DNA from 3 places in the Exiguobacterium sp. UBA7533 genome. Region 2 is predicted to be linked to each of the others. Evidence: riboswitches for the same ligand, from Rfam matches in the RefSeq annotation. Region 2 holds a riboswitch; each other region holds the start of a gene.

Region 1 (3,256 bases), on a different contig from region 2:
TCTACCATTGTTTTAGGAGCATTACTTATAACAGGAACACAACCAATTGCGGCAGCAACGATCAAAGAAAAAAAGGCTGAAAATGCCGCAGAACAACGTAAATTAGAAAAAGCAATTAAAAAACAAGAGTCGAAAATTTCGAAAGAACAACGTCAAATCAATCGAATCGATGCAGCGATCAACGAAAAGATTTTTCAGATTTCCGAAAAAAATAAACAAATCGAGAAATTGAATTTGCGAATTGATGAATTAAAAGCAGACATCGTTCGCTACGAAGAGATGTTGAAAAAACAAGAAGAACTACTCGGTGATCGTCTACGTGTCTTCCAAGAAAACGATGGAAACTCAATCAAATGGGAAGAAGTCATTTTTGGATCGAAGGATTTAGGTGATTTATTTAGTCGTGTCATGGCAGGGAAAAAAATCGCGGAGCAAGATGATAAAATGATTTCGGATTACATCGCAACCCAACAAAAGCTAGCGGAAGCAAAACAAGCGCTCGTTGAAAAAAAGGCGGAGCAGGTTGAAGAGAAGAAAACATTAATCGAACAAAAAAAAGCGTTGAAAGTTCAAATGAAAGAACGCAGTGCTACGCTTAAAAAATTACGAAAAGGTAAGACGAAGTTTACGACAGAACTTCTAGACGCGAAAGAACTACAAGCCACACTTGAAGCTCAAGAACGTGCGATTGCGGCAGCGAAGGCAGCAGCTAAAGCAGCGGCTGAAAGAGCAGCAGCCGAGAAAGCAGCAGCTGAAAAAGCCGCTAAAGCGAATGCTCAAGCAGCAAAACAAGCAGGTAAGAGTTCAGAATCACCTACTTCAGTTGCCCCACCCGTTGTTTCGAGCGGTGGGAAATTCGTTCGTCCATCTTCTGGTGGCGTATCACAAGGGTTTGGACCAGCAAGCGGTGCGAACGGCTATACGTTCCATAATGGTGTCGATTTCAGTGGTTCGGTCGGCTCACCAATCGTCGCAGCAGCAGCTGGAACGGTCATTACAGCTTCAGGTGGTGGGCCTTATGGAAATCACGTCATGATTTCTCACTTCCTTGACGGGAAAGTCTATACGACAGTCTACGCTCATATGAGTTCATTATCTGTTCATGCAGGACAAACAGTTTCTCAAGGTCAGCAAGTTGGAACACTTGGTAGTACTGGGAATTCAACAGGACCACACTTGCATTTCGAACTACATGTCGGAGGCTATCAGTACAGTGCCTCTTCTCCTCTGAATGCAGTTAATCCATTAGCATACCTATAATTCAAAACGAGCTTCGGCTCGTTTTTTTCTTGCCGCTATGCTACAGTTAAGGCGAAATGAATACTTGAGCAACTAGGGGAGCTGGAGGAATCCGGCTGAGAGGAAAACCAATCTGTTTTCGACCCTATTACCTGAACTGGATAATACCAGCGTAGGAAAGTTGAGCCGAACGAATACCGAAATGGTTGGATAACGATTTCGTATAGCGTCGACTGCTTTTTTACAGCGGTCGACGCTTTTTTTTGTCGGTAACAACTCCCTTACATTGCTCGATGGAAAGGTGAGAAAAATATGAAACATGTATTGACGATTGCGGGATCTGACTCCGGTGGTGGAGCTGGAATTCAGGCAGATTTAAAGACATTTTCGGCATTGGGCGTTTATGGGATGAGTGTTTTGACGGCGGTAACGGCTCAAAATACACTGGGCGTTCAAGCAGTAGAAGAGTTATCATCGGAAATCGTTGATGCCCAATTAGCTTCAATCTTTTCAGATATTCGTGTGGATGCTATCAAAATCGGTATGGTCTCGAATGCACAAACGATTCACGTCATTGCAACACATCTTCGCAAACAGACAGTTCCGATCATACTAGACCCTGTCATGGTCGCAAAAGGCGGGCATGCCCTATTGCGGACGGAGGCAGAGGAAGCACTAATCGCGGAGTTACTGCCACTTGCGACACTCGTCACACCAAATTTACCGGAAGCAGAGCGCTTAACAGGGCAGTCAGTTACTAATCTAGAGGAGATGCGACTGGCGATGCATCAGTTGGCTATGAAGACTGGAGCCGTCTTGCTAAAAGGTGGACATCTACCGGGAGCTGCCACGGATTTATTATGGGACGGGCAAGAGGAATACCGTTTCACATCAGATCGGTTAGATAATCAACATACTCATGGAACAGGCTGTACCTTATCTGCAGCGATTGCGGCACGGATGGCACTTGGAGAAGCTTTACCGGACAGTGTACGTCAGGCCAAGAAGTATGTTACAGAGGCGATTCGTCATGGATTTGCTCTCGGACAAGGGATTGGACCGACACATCATTTTCATTCACTTTGGAGGGATACACATGTTTACGACCATTCTTAAACACAAACCACTCATTCATCATTTGACGAACACAGTCACGATCAATGATTGCGCCAATGTCACACTCGCCGTTGGCGCATCTCCAGTCATGGCGGAGGATATTCGCGAAGTGGAAGAGATGGTTCGACTTGCGCAAGCTCTTGTCTTGAACATTGGAACAATTGATGCAGACATGCAAGCAGCTCAACGACTCGCCGCAAGCGAAGCGAGACGCTTGAACGTTCCGATCATCCTTGATCCAGTTGGAGCGGGAGCTACATCATTGCGTACGTCCTTTTCAAAAGAATTGAGTAGACTCGGATGTACGGTCGTTAAAGGAAATGCTTCAGAAATCAAGACATTGCTTGGGGAGAATGGACGAACAAAAGGAGTCGATGCTGCTAGTGATGAGATCATGGATCGAGAAATCATTCGTGCATTCGCTCGTAAACAAAAGTCCGTCATTGTCGTCACAGGTCCAATCGACTACATCACGGATGGCATGCGCGAAGTGGAACTACAAGTAGGTACGCCGCGTCTCGGAGACGTCACAGGTACGGGGTGTATGACAGCTTCTTTGATTGCGAGTTTTCTTGGTGCAGGATATTCTGCGTTTGAGGCAGCAGTCCACGGAACATTTATCATGGGAAAAGCAGGAGGACAGGCAGCATCAGAAAAAGGTCTAGGTAATTTCAAACGAGAGTTGTTCAATGCAATCAGTCTGATGACGGAGCAAGATTTGATGGAGGTGGTAGAACATGTCAATTGATTATTCCATTTATGCGGTGACAGATCGTCGATATCATCCGGGAGTTGCAATCGAAACGGTCGTTGAAGAAGCGATTTTAGGTGGTGCAACGATTATACAATTACGGGAAAAAACAGCGCAGGGAAAGGAATTCTTCGAACAGGCAGTCCGGTT
Region 2 (3,256 bases):
AGGGGATCCGAACGGACCGGACTCCGAAGCAGGCAATCTGAAATCAGCGGGACCGAACCTCCCTGCCGGTATCCGAGCGATTTTCGGAACGTTTAAGCCCCAAGGCACTCTACCTGTTGATGTACCAGTCTTTCAGAACGGTATCTTTACCGATCAACTGCATCTCGAATTTGGTGACGGCTTTAAAAATTGGAAAAAATGAGAACATGATACACAAAAGACCGAGACTCCTTTAAAGGATGCCTCGGTCTTTTAATGATTGATACGGATATTCCGCTTCTTCTTTCGCACGATCGTAGACGCGGTATAACCAATAGGTCAGTAATGCATAGACGACAATGACAAGAACAGCAGAAATGTAGCTCCCCATGCTATATGCTACCTTGAAGTTTCGAGTCGTAGCGGATATACCGGACAACACGATTAACGTTGGAATGATATATCCAATAAATCTTACTTTGACTTTACCCAGCATTCGTTGCACGGCATACGCGGCGCTGATCGCGAGTACGATCACGATGATTTCCATTTCTACCCCTACTTCCGCTAAATGTTATACCTAATTCTACCATTCAACTCTTTAGGAAGATACCGTCCGTGCTGGAATCGTCTCGTAAATCGACGTAAACGTTTCTTCCGTCCATCCCATATGCCAAAACAGCAACTCATAATAACAGCTCGTCACGAAATGCCGTTTCATCCGCTCTCGTTCAGTCGGGCTTGCTTGTTCCGCCAACGCATCAAGCCGTGCAATCTGTTCAAAGACGACCTTTTCGAACCATTCCGAACTATATGTGTCGATCCATTGCTGATAGATTTTTTCATACGGTGTACACGTCAATAATTGTTGTCCAACTTCATAATACAACCAGTAACATGGCAAGATGGCAGCAATCGTCTCACCAAGCGTCCCTTCACTCGCATGATGCATGTGTGAGACGTAAGCATATGCCGTTGGTGCCGGTTCAAATGCTTCAAGGTCTGCTTCCGTGATACCGAGCGGCTCGAAAAATGATTGATGCAAGCTCAGTTCTGCCCCATATGTCGAAGTCGCGTGCTCGGCAAGTGTCGCGATCGTCGCAAAGTCATCTGCTTTTGACGCTGCCTTCGCTTGAATCTTCGCAAAGTGTTTTAAGTAATACGCATCCTGCATGACATAATGTCGAAATTTCGAGAGCGGTAACGTTCCCTCGCCGATTCCTTGAACGAATGGGTGCGTAAAACTACTGTCCCAATACGCTTGTGCTGCTTGTTTGATTTCTTGTGTGAATGTCATGATCTCATCCTCCTCGTTTTTATGAAACGAAAAAACACCACCCCGAAACACACGGGCATGGCGCAAGAAGAACAAGACTTGACGCCACTTCCCTCCGTAAGTACGAACTTAATCAGGTTCAAAGGGTCCGAACGTCTTCGTTCGTCTCAGTCGGCCTACCGACTCCCCTAGTGGTCATTATTCGATTCAAATCCACTATAGCATGCTGAAAACGGAAGTCAAGTTGTCCTCTTTTCGCTATACTATAGAGTGTCAGAAGGCGGATATCGTCTCCATCTACAGACCGATTCCGAACTTCTTTCGTTCTCGTACACTAATTTTAGTACCTGATACTATAATTCATTCTGTTACTTACAATTGGAGGATTTCATTATGCATACACCAACAAAAATCATGGCGTCAGCCGTTATCGCTTCTGCTTTATTACTTCCGACAGCCGCATCCGCCGAGCAGGTCGTCGATAAAACGATCGTCACTCTCGGTGAGTCACTCGGCGCAAAAGATAAGGCTTGGGTGCTTTCACGTCTCAATGCACCGGAAGGTATCACACCGATCATCGCAACCTCTGCAGACGAAGAAAAATACCTCGGGAAAAACATCCCCCAGTCACAAAAGGGCGGCAACATGTATTCGTCGGCTAAAATCGAACTGACGGAAAAAGGTGACGGACTTTCCGTTGCGACGGAAAACATCACGTGGGTGACGAAGGATATGTATTTGAACGCTCTCGTCACAGCGGGTGTCAAAGATGCCGACATCACGATTACTTCCCCTTACAAGGTGACCGGGACATCCGCCTTGACAGGAATCATGAAAGCCTATGATCAAACTTCGGCTGAGACCGGAATCAAGCTGAGTGACGAACGGAAAGATTTAGCACAGCAAGAATTATCGGTCACATCAGACGTCGGGAAGACAGTCGGGACAGATAAAGTCGCTGATTTGATGAATGAGATCAAGGCCAAAATCGCGAATCAAAAACCGGAAACAAAAGTCGAGATCGAAAACCTGATCGTCCAAGTCATTCAAAACAACAACATCCAACTGTCTGATGCACAGATGGATCGGTTGACGAATCTATTCAATCAAATGGAGCAAGCGAACATCAACTGGGGGCAAATCGAGAGTGGACTGAAAAATGCTGGTCAAGACATCCATGCGTTTGCAACGTCCGAGGAGACGAAAGGATTCTTCGCTAAATTATTTGATGGTCTGAGTGACTTCTTCAGCTCGATTGCTGGTGTGTTCAAATAATTCAGACTTCCGCAATTAACAAGATAATGGTAAACTGGTTGTATCTGAAACGAAAGGTGGTGTGAAATGATGGACTTTGCTGCGTGCAAACATTGGTTAATGGAACAATTGTATCTGTTGCGCGCGATTTTTCATGGAATGGCGTTCTAAGGCACCCGTCTGCCCTTTTTAGAACTTCATGATTGAAAAATACAGCAAAGCGCATCTTTCACACACTAGGGAGAGTGCTATTTGCGCTCTCCTTTTTTTAATGCGCGCGAAAGGATCAACTCATTATGATGATTTGCGACATTCAACATCTGACAAAACAATTCGGAGGCGAAACGATCTTAACGGACGTTTCCCTCTTCTTAAACGAAAACGATCGTGTCGGTCTGATTGGACGAAACGGGAGTGGTAAAACGACATTACTCCGCTTACTTGCTCGCCTTGACCAACCGGACGGTGGCGTCATCTATCAAAAGAACGGTTTGACGATTGGCTACTTGGAACAACTTCCCACTTATGCCGAGACAATGACCGGACTCGACGTCCTTTGGACGGCGTTTGAAGAGATCCTCGCAATCCGTTCTCGGATGCAACAGTTGGAGCTTATGATGGCGACAGCGCCAGATGATCTGGATGCACTACTCGTTCGATATGCGGAAGCGACAAATGCATTCGAACAAAAAGATGGCTATCTACTCGACTCGAAGATCGAGCGCATGGTGAACGGATTACATTTAC
Region 3 (3,256 bases), on a different contig from region 2:
TCATGACACCAGAAGGAGAGGTCCGTTCACGGGCAAGAGGGAATTTCCGAAAACGCGGCATCAGTCCAGTCGTTGGAGACGAAGTCGTTCTTCATATCGAAAGTGAGACCGGGTATATTCTCGAAGTGAAGGAGCGGGACAACTTTTTAGTACGCCCGCCTGTCGCGAATATCGATCAAGCGTTGCTTGTCGTCTCGGCTGCAGAACCTGATTTTTCAGCGCACTTGCTCGATCGTTTCCTCGTCTTGATCGAAGCGAAGGAAATCCAACCCGTCATCCTGTTAACGAAGATGGACTTGCTTGATGATGTCAAAGGTCCTGCAGTTAGAGAGGCAATTGCCGCTTACCGGAAGATTGGTTATACGGTCATCGAGACATCAAGTGAGACATTGACAGGTGTTGAACAAGTCCGTCCGTTACTGGCCGGGAAAACGAGCGTTCTTGCCGGACAATCCGGTGTTGGGAAAAGTTCGCTCTTGAACGCACTTGAACCAACACTCGACTTAGAGACGAGTGCGATTTCGAAATCACTCGGACGTGGACGGCATACGACACGTCACGTCACGTTGATGCCACTTGCCGAAGGCTTGATTGCTGATACACCAGGTTTCTCGAACCTTGATTTTCCGTATGATATGGAAATCGAGGATGTACGGTGGAGTTTTCCTGAATTCGTGGCTGTACAGGACGAATGTAAGTATCGAGGATGTTTGCACTTGAATGAACCCGGATGTGCCGTCAAGGAAGCCGTCGAAGCACAAGAAATCATGTCCTCTCGTTATGAGAACTATGGTATGTTTATAGACGAAATCAAGAATCGAGCCCGGAGGTATTGAAGATGATTAAAATTGCACCATCTATCTTATCAGCAGATTTTGCGAATCTTGAGCGTGATGTCAAAGCAGTCGAGGCAGCAGGCGCGGACTATATCCATTTTGATGTCATGGACGGTCAGTTCGTACCGAATATCTCGTTTGGACTACCTGTGCTTAACAGCTTACGTCAAAAGACGGATATGATTCTCGATGTCCATTTGATGATCGACCAGCCAGAACGTTTCGTCGAGGATTTCGTCAAAGCAGGGGCGGACATCGTGACGTTCCACGTCGAAGCGACGAATCATGTCCATCGTGTCTTGCAACAAATCAAAGCAGCGGGCGCAAAGGCAGGAGTCGTCTTGAATCCCCATACGCCATTATCAACGATTGAACACGTCCTTGAGGATGTCGATATGGTCTTATTGATGACGGTCAATCCGGGCTTCGGTGGACAAGCCTTCATCGAGCGTGTCATGCCAAAACTCGCATCACTTGCGCAAATGAAAGCAGATCGCGGTCTGACATTTGAAATCGAGATTGACGGTGGCGTCAATCCGGAAACGGCAAAGCTTTGCATCGATAACGGTGCGAACGTTCTCGTCGCAGGATCAGCAATCTACAATGCACCAGATTATGCGGAAGCGATTACTAGCATTCGTCAAGGGGCTGCCGTATAATAAGAACGAGAAAACGAAATATGATGACCGCAAGGGGTGTCGCTTGAAAAGCGGCTGAGAGGAGTCTTTTAGACTTTAACCCTTCGAACCTGTTCCGTTCAAACGGACGTAGGGATGTGGCGCACGCAGGCAGTACGGCGTTCGTCGTACTGCCTTTTTGCGTCCTCTCGTACAATGAAGGAGGAAAATAGCATGAAACGGTTACAAATGATGATGGAAATTGCCATCTTCGCCAGTCTCGGAGTCGTCTTTGATTTACTGATTCCATTCAAAATGCCACAAGGTGGCTCGATCAGCTTAGCGATGTTACCGATCTTCGTCATGGCATTTCGCCACGGGGTCGTCGGAGGGGTCGTCACGGGAGCGCTTGTCGGTACGATTCAATTGATGTTCGCTCCACAAGTCTTGACGATCGTTCAACCGATGCTTGACTATACGATTGCGTATGGTGTCGTCGGATTAAGTGGTCTGTTCGCGCGTCAAGTCAGACTAGCCGCACGCAATGGACAAAAGAAAAGCTTGATGGCGTTCGTTCTCCTGGCGACGTTATTAGGCGCAGGACTCCGTTATATCTGTCATGTCATCAGTGGAATCGTCTTTTTTGCCGAGTATGCCGAAGGTCCAGTCGTACCGTATTCATTGATTTATAACGCGACATACATGGTACCGTCTTACGTTCTTTGTGGTGTCGTTGCGGGTCTTTTATTTACGACTGCGCCACGCTTACTCCGTTATTCGGCACGAGGCGTCTGAGATGCGGGCGATTCTCGTCTGTGCCGGTCCGCGAGAAGAAGCGCCGGATTTACGGACGTTTTGTCAGCCAGGTGATTTTATCGTCGGTGTCGACGGTGGTGTTCAGACGATTGAATCGTTTGGGCTGACATGCGACCTGACGATTGGTGATTTTGATTCGCTTGGTTATGTACCAGAAGGGGCAATCGTTCATCCGGCCGAGAAAGATGAAACGGATCTCGAACTGGCACTTCGTACAGTCTCAGAGAAGAAACAGTTTGAGGATACCTTCATTATCGGGGCGACAGGTGGGCGGCTCGACATGACCGTCCAAAATGTATATCTATTGAAGCGATACCCAGAGGCACGACTCGTGACGAAACGAGAAGAGGTACGATACTTGGCTGAGGGAACGTATGCAGTCGAAGCAGGGAGCTATCATTATCTTTCGTTCATTCCACTCGTACCATCGACTTTAAGCTTATCCGGAGTCAAATATCCACTTGATGCACATCCAGTACCGGTCGGAGGTTCCTTGACCGTCAGTAATGAATGGTGTGCGTCAGAAGCGAAGGTAGAGCTCCATCAAGGAGAACTATTGATGATGCGGACGCTTAAGGAATAGCACAATCATAGGAAAGAGGCCGTGGATGACTCCGCGGCCTCTTTTTAGATGAAATTATTCTTCGAGTTGAGAAGGGGCGACACGGATGTCGCTTTGAGCGGATAGATGTTTTCCTTTGACGAAGAGATGATAACTTCCCCACATGACAAGGAAGAAAGGAACACCGATGTATAGAGCGATTCGTTGATCCGCTTGAAACGCAAGACTGACGAGGACGACGACGTTAAGTGTCAACGAAATCAGTGGTAACACCGGATAGAGTGGTGTCTTGAATTTCAGTTCGGATACATCGTGTCCGTTTCGGACGAACTGACGACGAAATGCAAGCTGCGAAGCAGAGATTGAAATCCAGCCGACTTGAGCCCCGAGTCCGGCTAAGGACAAGAGCCAAATGAAGACGGTAT

What was found. A riboswitch is a leader RNA that binds a small molecule or an ion and turns the genes downstream of it on or off. The one in region 2 is predicted to bind thiamine pyrophosphate.
Region 1: another riboswitch for thiamine pyrophosphate. It lies ahead of thiD (bifunctional hydroxymethylpyrimidine kinase/phosphomethylpyrimidine kinase); the one in region 2 lies ahead of tenA (thiaminase II).
Region 3: another riboswitch for thiamine pyrophosphate. It lies ahead of thiT (energy-coupled thiamine transporter ThiT); the one in region 2 lies ahead of tenA (thiaminase II).

What each region holds. Positions count from the first base shown of each region.
Region 1 covers NZ_DLMP01000011.1:118,342-121,597, reverse strand. The annotation lists gene B2U10_RS12145 (murein hydrolase activator EnvC family protein) at 1-1,260, shown strand, start outside; TPP riboswitch at 1,325-1,435, shown strand; gene thiD (bifunctional hydroxymethylpyrimidine kinase/phosphomethylpyrimidine kinase) at 1,552-2,355, shown strand; gene thiM (hydroxyethylthiazole kinase) at 2,336-3,103, shown strand; gene thiE (thiamine phosphate synthase) at 3,093-3,256, shown strand, end outside.
Region 2 covers NZ_DLMP01000003.1:162,097-165,352, forward strand. The annotation lists gene B2U10_RS06350 (glycoside hydrolase family 3 protein) at 1-202, shown strand, start outside; gene B2U10_RS06355 (hypothetical protein) at 233-529, opposite strand; gene tenA (thiaminase II) at 581-1,276, opposite strand; TPP riboswitch at 1,349-1,455, opposite strand; gene B2U10_RS06365 (DUF1002 domain-containing protein) at 1,649-2,530, shown strand; gene abc-f (ribosomal protection-like ABC-F family protein) at 2,806-3,256, shown strand, end outside.
Region 3 covers NZ_DLMP01000001.1:147,360-150,615, reverse strand. The annotation lists gene rsgA (ribosome small subunit-dependent GTPase A) at 1-836, shown strand, start outside; gene rpe (ribulose-phosphate 3-epimerase) at 839-1,495, shown strand; TPP riboswitch at 1,518-1,627, shown strand; gene thiT (energy-coupled thiamine transporter ThiT) at 1,688-2,248, shown strand; gene B2U10_RS00775 (thiamine diphosphokinase) at 2,250-2,852, shown strand; gene B2U10_RS00770 (amino acid permease) at 2,907-3,256, opposite strand, start outside.